One region of the Mesobacterium hydrothermale genome, then DNA from elsewhere that is predicted to be linked to it. Evidence: riboswitches for the same ligand, from Rfam matches in the RefSeq annotation. Region 1 holds a riboswitch; the other holds the start of a gene.
What was found. A riboswitch is a leader RNA that binds a small molecule or an ion and turns the genes downstream of it on or off. The one in region 1 is predicted to bind cobalamin.
Positions count from the first base shown of each region.

Region 2: linked by a shared signal. The riboswitch ahead of VK792_RS01680 (TonB-dependent receptor plug domain-containing protein) and the one ahead of VK792_RS17415 (DUF1636 family protein) in region 1 are both predicted to bind cobalamin.

Region 1 is NZ_JAYLLH010000036.1:14,877-19,252, forward strand. It holds gene cobN (cobaltochelatase subunit CobN) at 1-881, opposite strand, end outside; gene cobW (cobalamin biosynthesis protein CobW) at 881-1,936, opposite strand; gene VK792_RS17415 (DUF1636 family protein) at 1,940-2,308, opposite strand; cobalamin riboswitch at 2,415-2,643, opposite strand; gene cobO (cob(I)yrinic acid a,c-diamide adenosyltransferase) at 2,681-3,307, shown strand; gene VK792_RS17425 (cobyric acid synthase) at 3,571-4,376, shown strand, end outside.
Region 2 is NZ_JAYLLH010000002.1:50,435-54,810, reverse strand. It holds gene rsmH (16S rRNA (cytosine(1402)-N(4))-methyltransferase RsmH) at 1-282, opposite strand, end outside; gene VK792_RS01690 (division/cell wall cluster transcriptional repressor MraZ) at 295-732, opposite strand; gene VK792_RS01685 (hypothetical protein) at 1,045-1,212, shown strand; cobalamin riboswitch at 1,516-1,702, shown strand; gene VK792_RS01680 (TonB-dependent receptor plug domain-containing protein) at 1,845-3,668, shown strand; gene VK792_RS01675 (ABC transporter substrate-binding protein) at 3,655-4,376, shown strand, end outside.

The DNA.
Region 1 (4,376 bases):
CGCGCCGTCGAGAGCGCGACCTGAAACACCGGGCAGCCATAGCGGTCGAACGGCGTGGTGCCATCGGGCGATTGCGCCGAAAAGGCCGTCGCGTTGACGACCAGCGACGGGGCGCGTGTGCCAAGCGACCCGGCCAGCCAATCCGCAAATCCCGGCGCCTTGAGCGAGGGCGCATAGACCCCGTAGGCTGCAAACCCACGCGCCCGGAGCCCCGCGATCAGCGCATCCACCGGGGCAGTGTCAGCGGCGGTGACGTAGGAGCGGTAAAAGCTGACAAGGGCGAGCGGCTTATCGCACTCCGCCGCCAGAACCGGTGCCGCGACCGGCCCGAGATCGGGACAGTAAAACCCCTCCTCCGGCAGCCGCTTGTCGCCCGGAACCGGCCCCGCATAGAGCCCCGAGGCCAGCGCCAACTGCGCCAGCGCCGCCTGAGACGCGACCGCGCCCCCGGCATCGCAAAGTTCCTTCATCCGCCGCAGGGTCGAGACCGGAAGCGACGACAGCTGATCGAGGCGCGCATCCTCGCGCCCATCGGCGGGCAGCACCGCAAGCGCGATCCCCCGCCGCCGCGCGAGATCCTGAAGGCTCGCGAGCCCATAGGGCCAATAGGCCTCGCCCCCGATCAGCCGCACCAGAATGCCCTTCGCCCCGCAAAGCGTGGTCTCGACATAGGTATCGACCGAGACCGGGTGGCGAAGATTGACCAGATTGGCCAGCCGCAGCGAGGGCAGCCCGCCCTGAGCGCGTCGCCAGCCCGCCGCGAAAGCCCCGAGGTCGCTATCGGAAAACGACAGCACCACCAGATCCGCGGGCCGTTGCCCCAAATCCGTCGGCACCTCGGTTTCCTCAAGGCCGTGACTTTCGCGGAAGGTGACGTGCATCAGGCGGAGGCACCTTCGCAGGCGCCCAAAAGAACGGCGCGAATCGCAGCCTCGTCCACATCGTCATGTTCGGCGATCACCACCAGAGCAGAGCGACGCGGATCGGCGCCCCAGGGACGGTCGAACTGATGGCGCACGCGTTCGCCTACGGCCTGCACCAGAAGGCGCATCGGTTTGCCCGTCACCGCGATATGGCCCTTGACGCGCAAGATCCGCTGTTCGCGCGCAAGACGCTCGATCGCAGAGACCAGCGACGCCGGGTTCTCGATCTCGGGCAGCTCGATCACCGCCGTGTCGAAATCGTCGTGCTCGTGATCGTCGGCCCCGTCATGGTGGCTCGGACGTGCGGCCAGATCGTCCTCGGCGGCGGCCTCGAGCCCGAGAACCACCTTCGCGTCGATCACCCCTTCGGTCAGCGGCAGGATCGGCAGCTTGCGCGGCACTTCGGCCTCGATTACCGCACGCGCCGCGGCAAGACCTTCCTCGCCCGCCAGATCGGCCTTGGACAGAAGCACGAGATCGGCGCAGGCGATCTGGTCCTCGAACACTTCCGAAAGCGGCGTCTCGTGATCGAGGCTGTCATCGGCCTGACGCTGCGCATCCACAGCAGCCACGTCGGGGGCGAAACGACCCGCAGCGACGGCCTCGGCATCGGCCAGAGCGATCACGCCGTCCACCGTGATCTTCGAGCGGATCGCGGGCCAGTCGAACGCCTTGAGAAGCGGCTTCGGCAGCGCAAGGCCCGAAGTCTCGATCAGGATGTGATCGGGCTTTTGCGCACGCGCCATCAGCGCCTCGATCGTCGGGATGAACTCGTCGGCGACGGTGCAGCAGATGCAGCCATTGGCAAGTTCGACGATGTTCTCGTCGGGGCGGTTCTCATCCGCGCATTGGCGCAGGATCTCGCCATCGACGCCCACGGTCCCGAACTCGTTGACCAGAACGGCCAGCTTGCGCCCGCCCGAATTGGCCATCAGGTGACGGATCAGCGTGGTTTTGCCCGCGCCGAGAAAGCCGGTGATCACGGTGACGGGGATCTTGGTCAGATCGGACATGAGTTACTCCTGCTCGGGTTCGGGAAAGGGGGGAATGCGCGCAAGGCTCTGCTTGCGGAAGATCACCGGGCGTTCGCGCCAAGGCACCAACCCGTCATCGGTCGCGGCATAGGCGGCAGCGCCCGCGAGGATGTCGGCGGCATCCTCGGAACTCATCCGGCCATAGACATAGGACCATTTTCCGGGTTCGGAGAGCGCGACCGCGCACCCATTGGAACAGGCCGAGAGACATTCGACCTCGTGGATCTCAACGCCATCGGGCACGCCCTGATCGCGCAATGCGCGCAGCAGATGCGTGCCCGGCCGCGTCTCGTCAGCCGGATCGGCATCCGTGCGCTTGCAGGTCGTGCAAACCGTCAAGATCGTTGGCATCGCGCCCATCCCTTTCGCTTTCGGCGGCAGGGGATCGAGCCAGAGGGACATGGGGTCATGCAAAGCGACCGGCATTGTCCACCCGGTCGCGAAACACCCCGTTCGCCCGTAATCATCAACGCTGGCAGGTCTCCCGGCTTGCGGATCCCGGACCCTTTGTCAGGGCCCTGCGGTCTCCTCTCCTTCCCGGCCCGAGAGCCAGTGGCTTGAGGCGACCTCTCCGGTCACGGTCGCGGGGGCGGCTGCGCTCAGGACCGATCCGTTTCGGATCGCAAACCTGTCGCATTCCCTCTTCGCCTGCCGTAATGACAGGAACCAGCGCGCCCCCTGATTGGGCGAGCGCCCCCCTTTTGTCAAGCGATGGAGCGCAGCATGAGCATCGAAACCGACAGCCCGGAAACGCTGGCCCGCCACAGCGCGAAAATGGCCAAGAAAAAAGCCGCGCGCGACAAGATCATGGCGGGAAAATCGGGCGAAAAAGGGCTGATCATCGTCCATACGGGGCCCGGCAAGGGCAAATCCTCCTCGGGTTTCGGGATGATTCTGCGCTGCATCGCCCATGAGATGCCCTGCGCCGTGGTGCAGTTCATCAAGGGCGCCTGGGACACCGGCGAGCGTCGCCTTCTAACGGAAAATTTCGGCGACCTGTGTCAATTTCACGCAATGGGCGAAGGCTTCACCTGGGAGACGCAGGACCGCGAGCGTGACATCGCAGCGGCCCGTGCGGGATGGGAAAAAGCCAAGGAACTGATCCGTGACCCCGAGATCCGGATGGTCCTGCTCGATGAAATCAACATCGCGCTGCGCTACGATTACCTGCCGCTCGACGAGGTGCTCGATTTTCTGCGCGAGGAAAAACCCGAGATGACCCATGTCGTCCTGACCGGGCGCAACGCCGCCGAAGGCTTGATTGAAGCCGCCGATCTGGTCACCGAGATGACCCTGATCAAGCACCCGTTCCGCTCGGGCATCAAGGGTCAGGCCGGGGTGGAGTTCTGAGCCATCCGCGCAGCCTTCCCGATGCTACGGTCGGTTTCAGGTATTTGAAGCAAGATGAAAGGTAAGGGATTGTTAACCTCGCTCTGCAAATCTGGCCGTGCGGTACAGGGAAAGGTCCCGATGACCGCGCAAGGTGAAAGCCTCGCGCCGCCCCCGGGTGATCGGGCTGTGGCGCGGCGCCCCTCCTCCCCTTTCATCTTGCCCGGAAATGCCTCCGCCGGAGGCTCCCGAACGCCTCGCAAATGCACGGTCGGGGCTTCGCGATGACAGCACTGATGATTCAGGGCGCCGGGTCGAATGTCGGCAAGTCGATTCTGGTGGCGGGGCTGTGCCGGGCAGCGCGGCGGCGCGGGCTGAGTGTCGCGCCTTTCAAGCCGCAGAACATGTCGAACAATGCCGCCGTCACCGCCGATGGTGGCGAGATCGGACGGGCGCAGGCCTTGCAGGCGCTGGCCTGCGGGCTTGAGCCGATGGTCGACATGAATCCGATCCTGCTCAAACCTGAAAGCGATGTCGGTGCGCAGGTGATCGTGCAGGGCCGTCGGCTGACCACGACGAAGGCACGCGATTACGCGGCGATCAAGCCGCAGCTGATGGGGGCCGTGCAGGAAAGCTTCGCGCGTCTGCGCGCGGCGCATGATCTGGTCATCGTCGAGGGCGCGGGCTCTCCGGCCGAGGTCAATCTGCGAGCGGGTGACATCGCGAATATGGGTTTCGCACGCGCGGCGGGCGTGCCGGTCGTGCTGGCGGGTGACATCGATCGCGGCGGGGTGATCGCGCAGATCGTGGGCACCCAGACGGTGATCGATCCCGAGGATGCGGCGATGATCGAAGGTTTCCTGATCAACAAGTTTCGGGGCGATGTCAGCCTGTTCGAAGATGGCTACGCGATGATCGAGGCGCGGACCGGCTGGCGCGGCTTCGGCGTGCTGCCCTGGTTCGCGCAGGCACATCTGCTGCCCGCCGAAGATGCGCTCGACCTCACGCGCGCGCCGCGCGGCAGCGAGCTCAAGGTGGCGTGCCTCGCGCTGTCGCGGATCGCGAATTTCGACGATCTCGACCCTCTCGC
Region 2 (4,376 bases), on a different contig from region 1:
ATCCACCTGGTCGACATGGTCAGCCATATTGGCGAAATTGTCCTGAACCAGGTCCAGCCGTGCGCCGAACGCACCGCTCCATGTCGTAGCCATCTGGTGGGCCAGCGGATCGCGGTCGATGCCGATCACGCGGTCCGCACCTGCGTCCAGCAGCCCGCGGGCATAGCCGCCGGCGCCGAATGTACCATCGACCCATGTCCCGGAAACCGGCGCCACAGCGGCCAGCAAGGGGCGCAGCAGGACAGGAATGTGAGGCGCATCGGCGGAAGGGTGCGTTGCCATGATCCCCTCCCGTCAGCCGCCCAGCAGCGACAGCGGATCGAAATCCTCGTCCTGTTGGGCCAGGAATTCCTCGACCTCGGCCTGTTCCTGCGCTTCGAACGTGGCCTTGTTCCAGATCTCGAAATAGTCGCCCATAGCGATCATCGTCGCCTCGCCTTCCAGGCCGATCTGTTCGCGGCGCTCTTTGGGCAGCACGATCCGTCCGTCGCGGTCGATCTCGGTTTCCCAGCTTTTCCCAAGGATCATGCGGCTGGCGGCCTTGCGCTCGACCGACCCACGCGGAAGTTTCTGAATCTCCGCCTCGATCTCGTTCATCGCCTCGATCGTATAAACGTGAAGCGAGCCCTTCAGGTGAGTACCGTACAGCACGACAAGGCGGGCATTGGGGGCGTCGGGGTAGTTGGGGTCGCCATCTTCGAGCACGCGGCGATACGGAGCGGGGATCGACATGCGCCCCTTGCCGTCAACCTTTTGGTTGAATTCGCCTCTGAAGCTCAGCGCCACTGCCCTACCGGCCCCTTCATTTCGTCCCCCTGAAATTGAAACGGCGGGTTGATCTGCTGCCACTGATCAACCCGCCGCCACTCTCCCGCTGAGCGGGAAGGTCCAGCTGCGCGCGCCACCTGGGGGGATGTCTGCTCGCCCGCGCGCCGGATCTCTTTGTTACAAATGAAGGAGCGGGGCCTGTATGAACCTGCTTTTTGTTATTTCGGGATTTTTTTGTTCGGGCTCTGCGTTGCCCTTTGTCCCGTCCCTCATTCGATGAACAAGGGATACACTGGGAAATCATGGGACGTCAACGCAAAATGGGAACGCATGGCACTGCATATTGCTCCACAGGCGGGCCTGAAACAACTTCTGGTGCCTGACCCCCATCCATCAACGCTAATTGTTGACCGATTAAAAACAAAAAACACTAAATATGGTTGAATAACAAAACCTCGAAAAAGTACCAAGAAATCCCACCCAAAGACTTCTCCCCCAGACTTATCCACAAGGGGGCGACGAAATGTTCTGCCTACGTTCTCAAAATACATCTTCGAATCAGCCGATTCAACGAGTTTTGATTCGTAGGCCAGCCCCCGCCGACGTCCTGCCGCTGCACGACCAAGACGGTTCCCACGAATTCCCAAAAGCTCGGTGCAATCCCGTCGAACAGCCTGCGCCGCGCCTCGCGTCGTGCCTGAGGGCCGGGGTGTCGCTTTGCGTTCTTGCCTTCGCAGGGGTCAGGGCGTAATCACCCTCCATCTCGGTCCAGAGGCGACTCTGGTGAAAAGGGAACGCGGTGCAAATCCGCGGCTGCCCCCGCAACTGTAAGCGGCGAGCGTGACCGGCACATGCCACTGGGGTCCAGCCCCGGGAAGGCCCGGACCACGCAATGACCCGCAAGTCAGGAGACCTGCCGAGTCGATCACCCTATCCGCGCGCGGGGCGTGCGACGGATAACGGCTCTCCGGCAGTGGTGACAATCTTTGCACCGTTCGCGGAGAGGCGTCCCTTTCCAAGAACCAATACTCTCCTTGGCGCCATCGAAATGCGCCAGAACGAAAGGGACAACGGACATGACCCGTATCTTGGGCACCGTATCACTGATCGCCCTTGCTGCCGCGCCCGCGCTGGCACAAGACGCGATGGAACTGGACGAAATCACCATATTCGCAAACCAGACCCTGACCGACCTGAACCGGTCCGGCGCCAATGTCGACATTCTGGGCGAAGCCACGCTGCGCGACGCGGGCACGACCCAACTGGCCGATACGCTGGCCGCGCTGCCTGGCCTGACGGTGGCCAGCAATGGCGGCATCGGCGGCGTCACCATCCTGCGGATGCGCGGCCTGTCGGGCCCCTACAGCCCCGTCATGGTCAACGGCATCGACGTGACCGATCCGTCGGGCGTGCAGACCCAGTTCGACTGGGCCAACCTGTCGCTGGGCAACGTGACCCGGGTCGAAGTCGTGAAAGGCGCGCAATCTGCGGTCCACGGCTCCGAGGCGGTCGGCGGCATCATCGACGTGACCACCAACCCCAAGCGCCGCAACGACCGCTCGGTCGAGGTCTTTGCCGAAGGCGGCAGCTACAACACCCGGCGCGGCGGGCTGTCCGTCAACGTGGGTGACGACCGCGGCGCACTGTCCTTTGGGCTGACAAGTACCAAGACAGACGGCTTCTCGGCCCGCGTCGGCGGCACCGAGGATGACGGATACGAAGGCACGCAACTGACCCTTGGTGGCGAATATGATGTCACAGACACGCTGAAACTGGGCTTCGACGGCTACTGGATGGACTCGACCGGCGATTACGACGCCTCTGCTGCCGATGAAACCGGAATTTCGGATGCCACGACACGTGCGTTGCGCGTGTATGGCACGCTGGAAACCGGTGCGGTGACCCACAACTTCTCGGCGTCGCACTACGAAATCGACCGCTCCCTGGCCACCTCAGCCTTTACCGGCACCTACAAGGGCGAGCGGGATACCATCGACTACAAGGCGGCATGGACGATGGGCGCCACCGCGTTGACCTTCGGCGGCGACTGGACGCGCGAGAAAAGCGATACGCTGGCCTTCGGCTCTGCTGGTGGCGGCACGGCGGAAACCACCGGCATCTTTGCCGAGGCAAATTTCGCGCCGTCCGAGGCGCTGGACCTGACCGTTTCGCTGCGCCATGACGACCACGATGCGTTCGGCGGCCACAATTCCGCCCGTGCCGCGCTGGCATGGCGTCCGACCGCGAACACCACGGTGCGCGCGCTGGTGTCCAGCGGCTTCCGTGCGCCATCGCTTTATGAACTTTACGATCCCTGGTCGGGCAATGCCGCGCTGGAGCCGGAAAAAAGCCGCAACGCGGAACTCAGCGTCGAGCACGCCTATCGCAACGGCGCCAACGTCAAGGCCACACTGTTCTATTCCGAGATCGACAACCTGATCCAGTATTTCGATCCAGACGGTTGGCTGGGTCCGCTGCCCGGCGCCTATGCCCAGCGCCCCGGCACCACCGTCAGCCAGGGCGTGGAACTGTCCGGAGCCGTGCCAGTTTCCGATCGGGTCAGCCTGACCGGGGCCTTCACCTATACCGACAGCCGCGATGCCAGCGACAACCCACAACTGCGGATCCCGCGCTATGACCTGGCACTGGGGGTCGATGCCGAGATCACCAACAAGCTGAACGGCTCGATCACTCTGCGCCACGCCGCCGACTTCCCGGATGAATTCGGCACCCCGCTGACGGATTTCACCGTGGTGAACGCGCAGATGAACTACGCTTTCAGCGACAGCCTGACGGGGTATCTGCGGGTCGAAAACCTGACCGATGCGGATTACCAGACCGCTGCGGGCTACAACACTGCCGGGCGGTCGTGGTTCCTTGGGGTCCGTGCGTCGTTCTAAGATCATAGGCCTTGCCGCCGCCCTGGTGTTCGCCGGGGCGGCGGTGCTGGCGGCGCCGCAACGCGTCGTCTCTCTCAACGTTTGTACCGACCAGCTGGCGCTTTTGCTGGCGGCGCCCGGGCAGCTGACCTCGGTCAGCCTGCTGTCGCGCGATCCCCGCACCTCTGCCATGGTCGAAGCCGCCCGCGCCCTGCCCACCAATTCCGGCAAGGCCGAGGACATCGTGCTGCTGGACCCCGATCTGGTGCTGGCGGGCACGTTCACCACCCGTGCCACCGTGTCGATGCTGGAACGGCTGGGCTACCGGGTCGAGGTCTTTGCCCCGATCAATTCGCTGAACGACGCCCGCGCCAACATCGCCCGGATGGGCGCGCTTCTGGGGCAGGAAAACCGCGCCGCCGAGGTGCTGGCGCAGTTCGACGCCCGCCTTGCGGCACTGACCGACGCACCGTCCCGCCGCCCCCGCGTGGCCCTGTACTATGCGCTTGGCAACACCGCCGGGCGCCAGACCCTGCCGGGGGACATCCTGTTCCACGCTGGCATGGACAACATCGCCGAGGCGCGCGGCCTGCCCTTCGGCGGCCGCCTGCCGCTCGAAGAGCTGGTGCTGGACGACCCGGACCTGATCCTGATCGGCCGCCCCTATGGTGGCCATTCGCGGGCCACCGAACTGCTGGATCACCCGGTCCTGCGCGACAGCGGCAAGCT